DNA from 3 places in the Enterobacter hormaechei subsp. xiangfangensis genome. Region 3 is predicted to be linked to each of the others. Evidence: predicted binding sites of a transcription regulator. Region 3 holds the regulator's gene; each other region holds the start of a gene.
What was found. The regulator CRP, encoded in region 3, controls carbon source genes, mostly activating them, when cyclic AMP is high. The targets are predictions, from matches to a motif close to ATGTGANNNNNNTCACAT.

Region 1 (5,524 bases), 2.0 Mb from region 3:
CGCGCGCCTGCGTGCCTTCTACGATCCGGAAAACGAACTGACCGCCAGCATGCTGATCGATCTGCAGTCCGGTAACGACGATCGCGGTATTTGCGCCCTGCCGTTTACCCGTCAGTCTGACGAGCAGACCGTCTATATCCCGATGAACATCGTCGGCAACCTGTATGTGTCCAACGGCATGTCTGCCGGTAATACCCGCAACGAAGCGCGCGTGCAGGGGTTGTCTGAAGTTTTCGAGCGTCACATCAAAAACCGCATTATTGCTGAATCCATCAGCCTGCCGGAGATCCCGGCTGACGTGCTGGCGCGCTACCCGGGCGTGGTGGAATCCATCGCCAAACTGGAAGCAGAAGGTTTCCCAATCTTTGCTTATGACGGCTCTCTGGGCGGCAAATATCCGGTTATCTGCGTAGTGCTGTTCAACCCGGCCAACGGCACCTGCTTCGCCTCCTTCGGCGCGCACCCTGACTTCGGCGTGGCGCTGGAGCGTACCGTGACCGAACTGCTGCAAGGTCGTAGCCTGAAAGATCTCGACGTGTTTACGCCGCCGACCTTTGATGACGAAGAGGTCGCCGAGCACACCAACCTCGAAACGCACTTCATCGACTCCAGCGGTTTGATCTCCTGGGATATGTTCAAACAGGACGCGGACTATCCGTTCGTGGACTGGAGCTTTGCCGGTACGACGGAAGAAGAGTTCGCCACCCTGATGGCGATCTTCCACGCGGAAGATCAGGAAGTCTACATTGCCGACTATGAACATCTCGGCGTTTACGCGTGCCGTATTATTGTGCCAGGTATGTCGGACATTTATCCGGCAGAAGATCTGTGGCTGGCAAACAACAGCATGGGCGCGCATCTGCGTGAAACCCTGCTGGCCCTGCCAGGCAGCGAGTGGGATAAAGAAGATTATCTGAACCTGATCGCCCAGCTGGACGAAGAAGGACACGATGATTTCACCCGCGTACGCGAACTGCTGGGTCTGGCGACCGGAAAAGATAACGGCTGGTACACCCTGCGCATCGGCGAGCTGAAAGCGATGCTGGCGCTGGCGGGCGGCGATCTGGATCAGGCTTTGGCCTGGACCGAGTGGACGATGGAGTTTAACCAGTCCGTCTTCTCCGCCGAGCGCACTAATTATTACCGTTGCCTGCAAACGCTGCTCCTGCTTTCTCAGGAAGACGACCGCGAGCCATTGCAGTATCTGAACGCCTTTGTGCGTATGTACGGTGCGGATGCCGTTGAAGCTGCCAGCGCGGCGCTGAGCGGTGAAGAACCATTCTACGGCCTGCAAGCGGTTGACAGCGATCTGCAAGCCTTCCCGGCGCATCAGTCACTGCTGAATGCGTATGAAAAATTGCAGAAGGCAAAAGCCGCTTACTGGTCAAAATAAGCGCATATAACATTAATGGCTGTAGGCGTATTCAATCGCCTGAGCTATATTACGGGGCAATTTCATTGCCCCTTTTTTTTTATTTTTCCGCAATGACGTTTAATTGTAATAATTAAGTTAACCACGGGTAAATATAAAAACGCTTACCTGAGCTTTACTGTTACTAATTATAATAAATACTCCATTTTAATTAACTGTTCCATGGGAGGCTGAAGGAAAAAATTCAACTCTTTTCATAACTTTTAAAATTTATTTTTATACGGATAATCAAATACTTACTCCGCTTTTGCTGTAAAACCATACACACTGCGGGCCTATAAGCCAGGCGAGATATGATCTATATCAATTTCTCTTCTATAATGCTTTGTTAGTATCTCGTCGCCGACTTAATAAAGAGAGAGTTAGTGTGAAAGCTGACAACCCTTTTGATCTATTACTCCCCGCTGCGATGGCGAAAGTTGCCGAAGAAGCGGGTGTCTACAAAGCCACGAAACATCCGATGACGACGTTCTTTCTGGCCATTACGGCTGGGGTGTTCATCTCCATCGCTTTCGTCTTCTATATCACAGCCACCACCGGCACGGCCGGGATGCCTTTCGGCATAGCGAAACTGATTGGTGGTATTTGCTTCTCACTGGGCCTGATTCTCTGCGTCATCTGCGGCGCCGACCTCTTCACCTCAACGGTGCTGATTGTTGTGGCAAAAGCCAGCGGAAGAATTACCTGGGGTCAACTGGGGCGCAACTGGCTCAACGTTTACGTTGGCAACCTGATTGGCTGTCTGCTCTTTGTTCTGTTGATGTGGCTCTCTGGCGAGTATATGACCGCCAACGGCGGCTGGGGGCTTAACGTCCTGCAAACCGCCGACCACAAAATGCACCATACATTTATCGAAGCCGTTGCTCTCGGCATCCTCGCAAACCTGATGGTCTGCCTGGCGGTCTGGATGAGCTACTCTGGTCGTAGCCTGATGGATAAAGCCATGATTATGGTTCTGCCGGTTGCGATGTTTGTTGCCAGCGGCTTTGAGCACAGTATTGCGAATATGTTCATGATCCCGATGGGGATTGTTATCCGCAACTTTGCAAGCCCGGAGTTCTGGACTGCTGTAGGTTCAACCCCGGAAAGTTTTTCACACCTGACGATTATGAACTTCATTACTGATAACCTGATCCCCGTCACTATCGGGAACATTATCGGTGGGGGTCTGTTAGTTGGGTTGACATACTGGGTCATTTACCTGCGTGGCGGCGATCATCATTAATGGTTGTCTCAGGCAGTAAATAAAAAATCCACTTAAGAAGGTAGGTGTTACATGTCCGAGCTTAATGAAAAGTTAGCCACAGCCTGGGAAGGTTTTACGAAAGGTGACTGGCAGAATGAAGTCAACGTCCGTGACTTTATTCAGAAAAACTATACCCCGTATGAAGGTGACGAATCCTTCCTGGCTGGTGCGACTGACGCAACCACCAAGCTGTGGGACAGCGTAATGGAAGGCGTTAAACTGGAAAACCGCACTCACGCGCCAGTTGATTTTGACACCTCCGTTGCTTCTACCATCACTTCTCACGATGCTGGCTACATCAATAAAGCCCTTGAGAAAATTGTTGGTCTGCAAACTGAAGCACCACTGAAACGCGCAATCATCCCGTTCGGTGGTATCAAAATGGTTGAAGGTTCCTGCAAAGCGTATAATCGCGAGCTGGACCCAATGCTGAAAAAAATCTTCACCGAATACCGCAAAACCCATAACCAGGGCGTATTCGATGTTTACACCAAAGACATTCTGAACTGTCGTAAATCTGGCGTTCTGACCGGTCTGCCAGATGCCTATGGCCGTGGCCGTATCATCGGTGACTACCGTCGCGTTGCGCTGTACGGTATCGACTTCCTGATGAAAGACAAATACGCGCAGTTCGTCTCTCTCCAGTCTGACCTGGAAAACGGCGTAAACCTGGAAGCGACTATCCGTCTGCGTGAAGAGATCGCTGAACAGCACCGTGCGCTGGGTCAGATCAAAGAGATGGCGGCTAAATACGGCTGCGATATCTCTGGTCCTGCTACCAACGCTCAGGAAGCTATCCAGTGGACCTACTTCGGCTACCTGGCCGCAGTTAAGTCTCAGAACGGTGCAGCAATGTCCTTCGGCCGCGTATCCACCTTCCTGGATGCGTACATCGAACGTGACCTGAAAGCAGGCAAAATCACCGAACAAGACGCTCAGGAAATGATTGACCACCTGGTCATGAAACTGCGTATGGTTCGCTTCCTGCGTACCCCAGAATATGATGAGCTGTTCTCTGGTGACCCAATCTGGGCAACCGAATCTATCGGCGGTATGGGCGTAGATGGCCGTACTCTGGTAACCAAAAACAGCTTCCGTTTCCTGAACACCCTGTACACCATGGGTCCTTCTCCGGAGCCGAACATCACCGTTCTGTGGTCTGAAAAACTGCCTCTGAACTTCAAGAAATTCGCCGCTAAAGTGTCCATCGACACCTCCTCTCTGCAATATGAGAACGATGACCTGATGCGTCCTGACTTCAACAACGATGACTACGCTATCGCTTGCTGCGTAAGTCCAATGGTTGTTGGTAAGCAAATGCAGTTCTTCGGTGCGCGTGCAAACCTGGCGAAAACCATGCTGTACGCAATCAACGGCGGCGTTGATGAAAAACTGAAAATGCAGGTTGGTCCTAAGTCTGAACCGATCAAAGGCGACGTGCTGAACTATGACGAAGTCATGGATCGCATGGATCACTTCATGGACTGGCTGGCTAAACAGTACGTGACCGCGCTGAATGTTATCCACTACATGCACGACAAGTACAGCTACGAAGCCTCTCTGATGGCGCTGCATGACCGTGACGTCATTCGCACCATGGCATGTGGTATCGCAGGTCTGTCCGTTGCGGCTGACTCCCTGTCTGCAATCAAATATGCGAAAGTTAAACCAATTCGTGACGAAGATGGTCTGGCTATCGACTTCGAAATCGAAGGCGAATATCCGCAGTTTGGTAACAACGACGCTCGCGTTGATGACATGGCGGTTGACCTGGTAGAACGTTTCATGAAGAAAATTCAGAAACTCACTACCTATCGTAACGCTATCCCGACTCAGTCTGTTCTGACCATCACCTCTAACGTTGTGTATGGTAAGAAAACCGGTAACACCCCAGACGGTCGTCGTGCTGGCGCGCCATTCGGCCCAGGTGCTAACCCAATGCACGGTCGTGACCAGAAAGGTGCGGTTGCCTCTCTGACCTCCGTTGCTAAACTGCCGTTTGCTTACGCGAAAGATGGTATCTCTTACACCTTCTCTATCGTGCCAAACGCGCTGGGTAAAGACGACGAAGTGCGTAAAACTAACCTCGCGGGTCTGATGGATGGTTACTTCCACCACGAAGCGTCCATCGAAGGTGGTCAGCACCTGAACGTGAACGTGATGAACCGTGAAATGCTGCTCGATGCGATGGAACACCCTGAGAAATATCCTCAGCTGACCATCCGCGTATCTGGCTACGCAGTACGTTTTAACTCCCTGACGAAAGAACAGCAGCAGGACGTTATTACCCGTACTTTCACTCAGTCCATGTAAGTGGAATTGACTGAAATCACGCGTTAAAAAGCGTACAATAAAGGCTCCACGCAAGTGGGGCCTTTTTAACACCCTCGCTTCATCAGTCTCTTTTGTCCGCTATCTATACTTAATGGATAACAGCCAAAACAGACTCGACATAGCCTTTGAGCTGTGCATCTACATAGGCCCCCGGATGGGCCAAATTCGGAGATATCACCGCAATGTCAATTATTGGTCGCATTCACTCCTTTGAATCCTGTGGCACCGTCGATGGCCCGGGGATCCGCTTTATCACTTTCTTCCAGGGCTGCCTGATGCGCTGCCTGTACTGCCATAACCGTGACACCTGGGACACCCATGGCGGTAAAGAAGTCACCGTAGAAGATCTGATGAAAGAGGTGGTGACCTATCGCCACTTCATGAACGCGTCCGGTGGTGGCGTGACGGCATCCGGCGGTGAAGCCATTCTTCAGGCTGAATTTGTGCGCGACTGGTTCCGCGCCTGCCACAAAGAAGGCATTCATACCTGCCTCGACACCAACGGCTTTGTG
Region 2 (5,524 bases), 1.9 Mb from region 3:
GCCACCCTTCCCTTTGCCGTTTACCCCCATGTAGTTTTTATCATCCAGATATTCGTAACCCACTTCATATTGCATGGCGAAATTCTTCGTTATCTGATGATACGGCCGGATACCCGCGACCCACATGGAGCGTCCCCAGCCGTCATCATCGCTGGTCCACCAACGGTAGTTTTTGTCTTTCTGATAAAACGCAAAGGTCGAAACTTCTACTTCGCCCAGGCTGGCCATACCATCCAAAATCACGCGCCAGGACTGGGTGTCATCTAAGTTTGCCCAACCCCAGCCGTTTTTACCCAGCGAGTCAGCGGCAGCGAGCCCTTTGCCGTACTGGAAAACAATGCGGGAATAGCCACCTGTCAGCCCATAAAAACTGTCGACGTTATACAGCGCCGTCACGCCATAACCTTTTTCAGCAGAAGTGGGATGGTTTTCGTTGCGGTTCATATGGTGGCCAATAAGCTCAACATCCAGCCCGGTGCCGCCGATTTTTTTAAACCAGAGGTTAAACGAGTAATCGTCAGGGTATCCCTGATCCCCCAGAGCCACGGGATAGGCTTTGGCTTCATCCGTTGTTGAAAACGCATAAACGCCGGCGTCAAAGCGCGCAAAGCCTAAATCCAGGTTATCAAACCCGCCCCCCGTTCCGTTGTACTGAATATACTCCCAGTCGAACTGGTGGCTGGAAAGATTGGAGCTGCTGTAACGTTTACCCGCCCAGAAAGTCATATCCGGCGCAAAATCGAGATTTGATAACTCAGCAAAACCTTCACGGAACTGGGTTTCTTTACCGTCATCGTCGGTACAGTTCCAGTCTGCGGTACATTTTGTTTGATGCGTCAGGTTGGCCTGAACACGGGCGACTGCGCCTGTGTCTGATTTCAGCGTGACCGTCGGGATAAGCTCAATCTTGGTATCTTCTTCGTTCCCCAGACGCCATTTCCCGTCGGGCATCAGTCCCACTGAATCCACCCGGTTTCCGTCACTGTTGGCGAGGATCCCTGAGCGCAAATAGCCGTGGAGTGCAAAATCATATTTCTCATCGGCGCTGGCATAGCCGCTGATGACAGTGAGGGTAATCAAGGACAGAGGTATTGATTTAATTAACGTTTGCATAGGTTCCCTTTGAATTTTTATTTTCACGGTTAAACGTGCAGGGGAAATGTAAGGATCAAAAATGGAAATGTACATCCATTAACGGAAAGCGCTTTCCGTCTTTGCCGGATTGAATCACAAATTTGAGATCTTTGAGAATATTTTTGTGATTAAGGTAACGAATTAAGCTTCTGCCCACGAGAAATGGGCAGAAACAGAAAGAGGAGCGTTATTTTTCCAGCTGCATCAGCTGGCGTTCGTGAACCTTAAAGAATGGACGATAAAGCATCCATGCGTTGAAAAAGGCAAACAGGCACATACACATATTCTTCCAGCTACCGTTGGCCGACCATGCTGCACCCAGCAGTGAGGGCATTGACCATGGCAGCATTGCAACGGCCCTGTCGAGGATACCCATTTGCGTCAAATACCAGGCTATACAGGCATTTATCAACGGAACAAAAACAAAGGGCAGTAAAAAAACCGGGTTCATGATGACGGGGAAGCCAAACAATATTGGCTCATTAATGTTGAACAGAGAAGGCAAAAGACCAATCTTTCCCACACTCTTCAACTGCCTTGAGCGGCTTCGCATTGCCATAAACACCAGTGGCAACGTTGAGCCGATACCGCCAATCAACAGATAAAAATCCCAGAACCCCTGGAGATAAATATGGGGTAGCACAGCCTCCCCAGCAGCCAGGGCTCGCTGATTTTCAAACAGATAGGTGAGCCAGAACGGGTTCATGATACCCGTTATGATCAGGGCACCGTGTATACCAACAAACCATAAAAGATTACACAGAAACAAGGAGATAAGCACCGCCGTAAGAGTATCCGACGCCACGATAAGTGGACGTAATGCTTCCCCAATCAGTTGCGGCAAAATTTGTCCGGTCGTGTGCAGCATCACGGCATTCATCACGCTGATGGAGAGCATAATCACCAGCAGCGGCATCAGCAGCTGGAAGCCATTTCGTGTCATCACCGGCACCTCCTCCGGCAAACGAATACACCATCCTCTCTTATAAAAAAGCCTTATTATTTCAATCGAATATGCGCTTGAAATGAGGGCAGTAAAGAGCCCCATCCCTCCCAGAAACACATTCGTCGCACCATTATCCCGAAAGCCGATAAACAGCAGAAAGGCGAGACATCCGGTGAGCCCGCACAGCCGTTCCGGTAATTGATATTGCTTGGCAAGGCTGGCACTTGCACCGAATGCAACAATCAGCGCCACCAGGCCGAGCGTCAGTTCAAAGGTTGGTAACAGCATCGGACGCAGCAGCAGATAAAAAGATCCCAATCTCGAGGCGCTTGAAATGGCGAACGGTGGAAACAGCATTGGCACCATCAGACTTCCCACGATGACAAAAGGCATCGCAAGAGTAAAACCGTCTCGCATCGCTGTAATGTGTTGATTCTTAGTGATTATATTCGCTACTGGTGTGAGGCGTTGCTCTATCAAATCCACAGCAACATTCATCAAATGAATGTTCATAACTCGACCTTAGTAGTTCGTGAATAGCAGGGATGATCGCGCACATTCATACAAAGTGAAAGGTGCTCTCAAGTGATCGTGGTCACAATTACCTTATCCATAAACGGAAAGCGCTTTCCGTTTTGTTCCGTGGTGACTATATTCCAGCCATAAATTCAAAGGAGACGTTATGAAAAAAATCATGTTGTGTTGTTCTGCCGGAATGTCTACCAGCCTGCTGGTGAAAAAAATGGTCGATGAAGCGCACAAGCGTGGCCTGGAAGCAGAAATCAAAGCGTATGGCGTTGCCGAATTTGCCGAGCAGGTTGGTCACTACCAGGTGGTATTGCTTGGACCACAGGTGAAGTACATGCAAAGCGATCTTCAGAAACAAGCCGATAAATACGGGATCCGCGTTGAGCCAATCAACATGATGGATTACGGCATGCAAAAAGGGGGTGCCGTTCTCGATTTCGCCCTCTCCCTGATAGATAACAAATAACGAAGGGAAAACCTATGAGCTCTCTGTACGCAAAACTAATTCAGATTATCGAAAAGAAAATTACTCCGATGGCGGGCGCCGTCGGCCAGCAAAAATATGTCACCTCCATTCGTGACGGCTTCATTACCGCTCTGCCGTTCATGATCGTGGGTTCTTTTATGCTGGTGTTTATCTTCCCCCCCTTCTCGCCCGACACGTCCTGGGGCTTCGCCCGGGCATGGCTGCAATTCTCGCTTGAGCATCGTGAAGCCCTCATGCTGCCCTTTAACTTCAGCATGGGAATTATGACAATCTTTATTTCCGTCGGGATTGCCGCAAGTCTGGCCAAACACCACGATCTCGACGCACTTACCGCCGGGATGCTTTCATTAATGGCCTTTTTGCTTGTCGCTGCGCCATTGAAGGACGGGCAGATTTCAACGGCCTACTTCTCCGGTCAGGGGATCTTTACAGCCATTCTGGTGGCTATTTACTCCACGGAACTTTACGCCTTCCTGAAGCGACATAATATTACCATCCGCCTGCCGCCGGAGGTCCCAACCGGCGTAGCGCGCTCGTTTGAGATCCTCATCCCGGTACTGGCAATCGTCATCACGCTGCATCCGCTGAACCTGTTTATTGAAGCGCAACTGGGGATGATCATTCCCGAAGCGATTATGTCGCTGGTGAAACCGCTGGTTGCCGCGTCAGATACGCTCCCCGCAGTGCTCCTCTCGGTGCTTGTGTGCCAGGTGCTCTGGTTTGCAGGTATCCATGGTGCGCTGATCGTCACCGGTATTATGAACCCTTTCTGGATGGCAAACCTGTCCGTAAACCAGGCGGCAATCGCCGCGGGTGAAGCTATCCCGCATATTTACGTTCAGGGTTTCTGGGACCATTACCTGCTAATTGGTGGTGTTGGCTCGACGCTGCCGCTGGCCTTCCTTTTGCTGCGCAGCAAAGCCATCCATTTGCGGACTATTGGGCGAATGGGCGTGGTACCAGGGGTGTTTAACATTAACGAACCCATTCTGTTTGGTGCGCCCATCATTATGAATCCTCTGTTTTTCCTGCCGTTTGTGCTGGTCCCGATGGTCAATGCCACCTTTGCATGGTTTGCACTGGATCTCGATCTAGTCAGCCGTGTGGTATCGATGACGCCATGGACAACACCTGCACCCATTGGCGCATCATGGGCAGCCAACTGGAGCTTCAGCCCTGTGATCCTGTGCCTGATATGCATGGTGACATCTGCCGTCATGTACTTCCCCTTCCTGAAGGCCTACGAAAAACAGCTTCTGGAACAAGAGCATGAAAACGCGGTTGAACATGCAGAAGATGCGGCTCAATCCGCCTGAAAGTAGAACATAGAGGAAAAAAAACATGGAATTAGAAGAACAAGTTATGGGCATCATCATTAACGCGGGTCAGTCGCGCAGCCTTTGTTATGAAGCCCTCGGCTGCGCAAAGCAAGGTGATTTTGAAGCCGCAGATCAACTAATGAAAGAGGCGACTCATTTTGCCCGCGAAGCGCACCTTGTTCAAACCCAGCTTATTGAAGCTGATGAAGGCGAAGGGAAAACCAAAATGACGCTGGTGATGGTGCATGCGCAGGACCACCTGATGACCTCCATTCTTGCCAGGGAGCTGGTGACCGAACTTATTCACATTTACCGTACACGCCCGCACCAGGCATAACGACAGCAGAGAGGCCGCGGCCTCTCTTGTGACAGAGGATTGTATGCATTATCTTGGACTGGATATCGGTGGCACAAAAATGGAAGCTGTATTGCTTTCAGCTCAAGGCGATTATCTCTGGCGTAAGCGCCAGCCGACTCAGAAAGAAAGTTACGCTGAGTTTATGCTGCATCTGGTGAGCCTTATTGATGATGCCCGCGCGGCTAGCCCGGAACCCTTCACCGTAGGGGTCGGTCTGCCTGGCGCAATTGACCCGCAAACGGGGCTCATCAAAAATTGCAATTGCCTGGTTCTTAATGGCCACGATCTGAAAGCCGATCTTGCCTCACGTATCCAGCAGCCAGTGTGGATTGCCAATGACGCTGATTGTTTTACTCTCTCTGAAGCGGTAGATGGCGCTGGTGCAAAGGCTGACACCGTATTTGGTGTGATTATCGGTACGGGGTGTGGCGGTGGGATCGCCGTGCGCCGGCATTTGTTACAAGGTCCAAACGCCATTGCCGGCGAATGGGGGCACAACCCGCTTCCGGGGTACGCACCAGCGATTGACGGCCCCGCTCAGCCCTGCTACTGCGGCAAGCACAACTGTATTGAATCCTTTATTTCCGGTACCGGTTTTGCCCGTCGTTTCCCGGGAAACCTTACCTCTCAGGAAATTATCAGCTCTGCAGAACAGGGAGAACCGAAGGCACGCGAACACTGGCGGCATTTTATTGATGCATTTGCCCGTAGCCTGGCGTCAGTCATCAATATTCTGGATCCCCAGGTCATTG
Region 3 (5,524 bases):
ATATGGAAAAGGGCTTTTCGCGAGTGTACCAGCGCTACCTGCTCAACCTGCTGAAAGCCAACGCCGCGCGCAAGCTGAAGGCCTATCCGGATACGCTGCCTGTGACGCTGCAACAGCTCAAACGCGTGAAGCGCCTGCGCGAGTTTGATGATTTGATCACCTCGAAAATTCACGGTTTTGCCGATGCGATTGACTATTACCGTCAGTGCAGCGCCATGCCTTTACTGAATCAAATCACGAAACCCACGCTGATTATCCACGCCAAAGACGATCCGTTTATGGATCATCACTCGATCCCGGCGCCCGATCATCTGCCGGCCAACGTGGAGTATCAGCTCACCCAATTCGGGGGACACGTCGGTTTTGTCGGCGGCACGCTGCGTCGGCCAAAAATGTGGCTTGAGACGCGTATTCCCGACTGGTTAACGGCCTATCTGGACGGTAAAAAATGATTATTCCCTGGCAGGATCTCTCTCCCGACACGCTCGATAATCTGATTGAAAGCTTTGTCTTGCGCGAAGGCACCGATTATGGTGAACATGAACGTTCGCTTGAACAAAAGGTCAACGATGTTAAGCGCCAGCTTAAAAGCGGCGACGTGGTGCTGGTATGGTCCGAACTGCATGAGACGGTCAATATCATGCCCCGCAACGCGTTTCATGGCTGATCTTTACACTTTTCCAGTCAGGGAGTTGCTATGTCTGCCAGACATCCGGTTATTGCCGTTACGGGTTCGAGTGGGGCGGGAACCACTACCACCAGCCTCGCCTTCCGCAAGATCTTCGCCCAGCTTAACTTACGGGCGGCCGAGGTAGAAGGCGACAGCTTTCACCGCTACACGCGCCCGGAGATGGATATGGCCATCCGCAAGGCGCGCGATCTGGGTAAACACATCAGCTACTTCGGCCCGGAGGCCAATGACTTCGGCCTGCTGGAGCAAACCTTCCGTGAATACGGGCAAAGCGGTACCGGGCAGTCCCGCAAGTATCTCCACACCTACGATGAAGCCGTGCCATGGAACCAGGTCCCCGGCACGTTCACGCCCTGGCAGCCGCTGCCGGAACCGACTGACGTGCTGTTTTACGAAGGATTGCACGGCGGCGTGGTGACGCCTCAGCACGACGTGGCGCGCCACGTGGATTTGCTGGTGGGGGTGGTGCCGATTGTTAACCTTGAGTGGATCCAGAAGCTGACGCGTGACATGAGCGAGCGCGGCCATTCGCGAGAGGCGGTCATGGACTCGGTGGTGCGCTCCATGGAAGATTACATCAACTTCCTGACGCCGCAGTTCTCCCGAACCCACATTAACTTCCAGCGCGTCCCCACCGTGGACACCTCTAACCCGTTCGCTGCAAAAAGCATCCCGTCGCTGGACGAGAGCTTTGTGGTGATCCACTTCCGCAACCTGGAAGGCATTGATTACCCCTGGCTGCTGGCGATGCTACAGGGTTCGTTTATTTCGCACATGAATACGTTAGTGGTGCCCGGGGGAAAAATGGGGCTGGCAATGGAACTTATCATGACACCGCTGGTGCAGCGGCTGATGGAAGGAAAGCAAATCGCGTGAACATGTTCCCTCTCCCCGTGGGAGAGGGTTAGGGTGAGGGCATCAACACGCACGATGCCCCAATAATTAAGCCTCTATCACTTCATACGAATGGGTGATTTTTACCGCTTTCTCCAGCATTAACGCCACAGAGCAGTATTTCTCCGCAGACAGGTCAACCGCACGCGAGACCGCCGCATCCTTCAGTTCTTTGCCAGTGACGATAAAGTGCAGATTAATATGCGTGAACAGGCGTGGCGCCTCTTCGCGACGTTCTGACGTCAGCTTCACTTCACAATCGGTCACGTCATGACGGCCTTTTTGCAGGATCGACACCACGTCGATCGCGCTGCATCCGCCCGCCGCCATCAGCACCATCTCCATCGGGCTTGGCGCTTTATCGCCGGAGTTGCCATCCATCAAAACCTGGTGCCCGGAAGCAGACTCGCCCAGGAACGTTAACCCTTCAACCCATTTCACACGCGCTTGCATATTCACTCACTCCAACGTTGCATTTTTTATGACAGATTACGTGTACGTTACATTTCTCGCAACGGAAGGCGACCTGCGTCATGCTGAAGCGAGACACCAGGAGACACGCGGCGAAAGCTATGCTAAAACACTCTGGATGCTACAGTAATACATTGACGTTACACATGTATGCAGAGGACATCAAACTTTACTGGCTGCGAAACGTTACGACAGCCGACTTCCCAGGTATGGGTAAGAATTCGATTGCAACCCCAGAGTCCGGATGCATCTTATGACTCTGGTGACAGCTTATAACAGAGGATAACAGCGCATGGTGCTTGGCAAACCGCAAACAGACCCGACTCTCGAATGGTTCTTGTCTCATTGCCACATTCATAAGTACCCATCAAAGAGCACGCTGATTCACCAGGGTGAAAAAGCGGAAACGTTGTATTACATCGTTAAAGGCTCGGTGGCCGTGCTGATCAAAGATGAAGAAGGGAAAGAGATGATCCTTTCTTATCTGAACCAGGGCGATTTTATCGGTGAACTGGGCCTGTTTGAAGAAGGCCAGGAACGTAGCGCCTGGGTTCGTGCAAAAACAGCATGTGAAGTGGCTGAAATTTCTTATAAGAAATTCCGTCAGCTGATTCAGGTCAACCCTGACATCCTGATGCGTCTCTCTTCCCAGATGGCACGCCGTCTGCAAGTGACCTCTGAGAAGGTGGGTAACCTCGCCTTCCTGGACGTAACCGGTCGTATCGCGCAGACGCTGTTGAACCTGGCGAAACAGCCAGACGCCATGACCCACCCTGACGGTATGCAAATTAAAATTACCCGCCAGGAAATCGGTCAGATCGTCGGCTGCTCCCGTGAAACAGTGGGCCGTATCCTGAAGATGCTGGAAGATCAGAACCTGATCTCCGCCCACGGTAAAACCATCGTGGTTTACGGGACCCGTTAATTCCGGTCAAACGGCGTGCCGCCGCAGGGTGGCACGCCGTTTTTGTCTCTACTCCTCATGTGGCGCAGGCTGATCTATCACCCGGAAGTTAACTACGCACTGCGACAAACGCTGGTGTTGTGTCTTCCCGTGGCCGTGGGCCTGATCCTCGGACATCTTCAGCAAGGCCTGCTGTTTTCCCTCGTGCCCGCCTGCTGCAACATTGCCGGTCTGGATACGCCGCATAAACGCTTTTTTAAACGTCTGATTATTGGCGGCTGCCTGTTTGCCGGCTGTAGCCTTGCCGTACAGCTCTTACTGGCCCGCGACATTCCTCTGCCTCTGATCCTGACCGTGCTGGCGATGACGCTCGGCGTCACCGCCGAAATCAGCTCGCTACACGCCCGCCTGCTTCCCGCGTCGCTGATTGCCGCCATCTTCACCTTAAGCCTTGCAGGCAACATGCCGGTGTGGGAGCCATTGCTAATCTACGCCCTCGGCACGCTGTGGTACGGGCTGTTTAACTGGTTCTGGTTCTGGCTGTGGCGGGAACAGCCGCTGCGCGAATCCCTGAGCCTGCTCTACGTGCAGCTTGCTGAATACTGCGAAGCAAAATACACCCTGCTCACTCAACATACCGACCCGGAAAAATCCCTGCCGCCGCTACTGGCGCGCCAGCAAAAAGTGGTGGATCTGATCAGCCAGTGCTATCAGCAGCTGCACATGCTTGCCGCCAACAAAAATCATGAATACAAGCGGCTGCTGCGAATCTTCCAGGTCGGGCTGGATTTGCAGGAGCATATCTCCGTCAGCCTTCATAATCCGGAAGAGGTGCAAAAGCTGGTGGAGCGCAGCCATGCAGAAGCGGTGATCCGCTGGAACGCGCAGACCGTCGCGGCCCGCCTGCGGGTGCTGGCTGACGATATCCTCTATCACCGCTACCCGACGCGCTTTAACATGGACAAACAGCTCGGCGCGCTGGAAAAGATTGCGCGTCAGCACGCGGAAAACCCGGTCGGGCAATTTGCTGCCTGGCATTTCAGCCGCATCGCCCGGGTGTTACGTACCCAGCGCCCGCTTTATGCGCGAGACCTGATGGCCGATAAGCAAAAACGGCTGCCGCTGCTGCCCGCGCTCAAAAGCTATCTTTCACTGAAATCTTCCGCCCTGCGCAATGCCGCGCGGATCAGTGTGATGCTGAGCATCGCCAGCCTGATGGGGATGGCCCTGCACCTGCCGAAACCCTACTGGATCTTAATGACCGTACTGTTTGTTACCCAGAACGGCTATGGCGCCACGCGGGTGCGCATTCTGCATCGGGCGGGCGGTACGATGGCGGGGCTGATTATCGCGGGCGTGACGCTGCACTTCCACGTGCCGGAGGGCTATACCCTGGCCGGTATGCTGGCAATCACGCTGGTGAGCTATCTGATTATCCGCAAAAACTACGGCTGGGCGATGGTGGGCTTTACGGTGACGGCGGTGTATACCCTTCAACTGCTCACGCTTAACGGGGAACAGTTTATTATTGCCCGTCTGGTCGATACGCTGATTGGCTGCCTGATCGCCTTTGGCGGCATGGTCTGGCTGTGGCCGCAGTGGCAGAGCGGGCTGTTGAGGCAGAACGCCCACGACGCGCTGGAAGCTGACCAGCAGGCCATTCGTCTGATCCTGAGCGATGACCCACAGCCCTCTCCGCTGGCCTACGAGCGAATGAAGGTCAACCAGGCGCATAACGCCCTGTTCAACTCCCTTAACCAGGCCATGCAGGAGCCGGGCTTTAACGCGCACTATCTGGCTGACATGAAGCTGTGGGTCACGCACAGCCAGTTTATCGTCGAGCACATCAATGCCATGACGACGCTGGCGCGGGAGCACACGATGCTGACGCCGGATCTGGCGCAGCGCTATTTGCAGTCGTGTGAAATTGCGTTGCAGCGCTGTCAGCAGCGCCTGGAGTATGATGCACCGGGCGAGTCAGGTGATTCGAACATTCTGGAAGCGCCGGAGACGCTGACCCACGGGCCGATGAGCACCCTTGAGCAGCATTTACAGCGCGTTCTCGGCCACCTGAACACCATGCACACCATTTCGTCGGTGGCATGGCGTCAGCGCCCGCATCACGGGATTTGGTTAACGCGCCGGTTAAAACGAACCGCGTATTAGCCGCTGACGATCTTCGCGACTGCCGCGGCAAAACGGGTTAATCCGTCTTCGATGTCTTTGTCTTCCACCACAAGCGATGGCGCAAAGCGCATCACGTCCGGCCCGGCATTGAGCACCATGACGCCTTCGTGCGCGGCGGCGTGCAGGAAATCGCGCGCGCGGCCTTTATACTGAGGCTTCAACTCGGCGCCAATCAGCAGCCCCATTCCGCGGATTTCGCTGAAGACATCAAACTGTTCGTCAATCTGCTGAAGATGTTTCACAAACAGATCGCGTTTCGCATTCACGCCATTCAGGACGTCCGGCGTATTAATGATATCGAACGCCGCACCCGCCACGGCACACGCAAGCGGATTACCGCCGTAGGTGGAGCCGTGTGAGCCCATATGAAATGCGGA

Region 1: the regulator CRP is predicted to act here: its motif matches at 1,724-1,741, upstream of focA (formate transporter FocA).
Region 2: the regulator CRP is predicted to act here: its motif matches at 2,664-2,681, upstream of BFV63_RS11040 (PTS sugar transporter subunit IIC).

What each region holds. Positions count from the first base shown of each region.
Region 1 is NZ_CP017183.1:1,577,954-1,583,477, reverse strand. It holds gene ycaO (30S ribosomal protein S12 methylthiotransferase accessory factor YcaO) at 1-1,393, shown strand, start outside; gene focA (formate transporter FocA) at 1,800-2,657, shown strand; gene pflB (formate C-acetyltransferase) at 2,709-4,991, shown strand; gene pflA (pyruvate formate lyase 1-activating protein) at 5,195-5,524, shown strand, end outside.
Region 2 is NZ_CP017183.1:2,303,699-2,309,222, forward strand. It holds gene BFV63_RS11035 (maltoporin) at 1-1,113, opposite strand, end outside; gene BFV63_RS11040 (PTS sugar transporter subunit IIC) at 1,322-2,593, opposite strand; gene BFV63_RS11045 (PTS sugar transporter subunit IIB) at 2,763-3,074, shown strand; gene BFV63_RS11050 (PTS sugar transporter subunit IIC) at 3,089-4,411, shown strand; gene chbA (PTS N,N'-diacetylchitobiose transporter subunit IIA) at 4,437-4,751, shown strand; gene BFV63_RS11060 (ROK family protein) at 4,795-5,524, shown strand, end outside.
Region 3 is NZ_CP017183.1:4,229,750-4,235,273, forward strand. It holds gene BFV63_RS20295 (hydrolase) at 1-452, shown strand, start outside; gene BFV63_RS20300 (YheU family protein) at 449-667, shown strand; gene BFV63_RS20305 (phosphoribulokinase) at 698-1,567, shown strand; gene BFV63_RS20310 (OsmC family protein) at 1,634-2,038, opposite strand; gene crp (cAMP-activated global transcriptional regulator CRP) at 2,349-2,981, shown strand; gene BFV63_RS20320 (YccS/YhfK family putative transporter) at 3,039-5,126, shown strand; gene argD (bifunctional acetylornithine/succinyldiaminopimelate transaminase) at 5,123-5,524, opposite strand, start outside.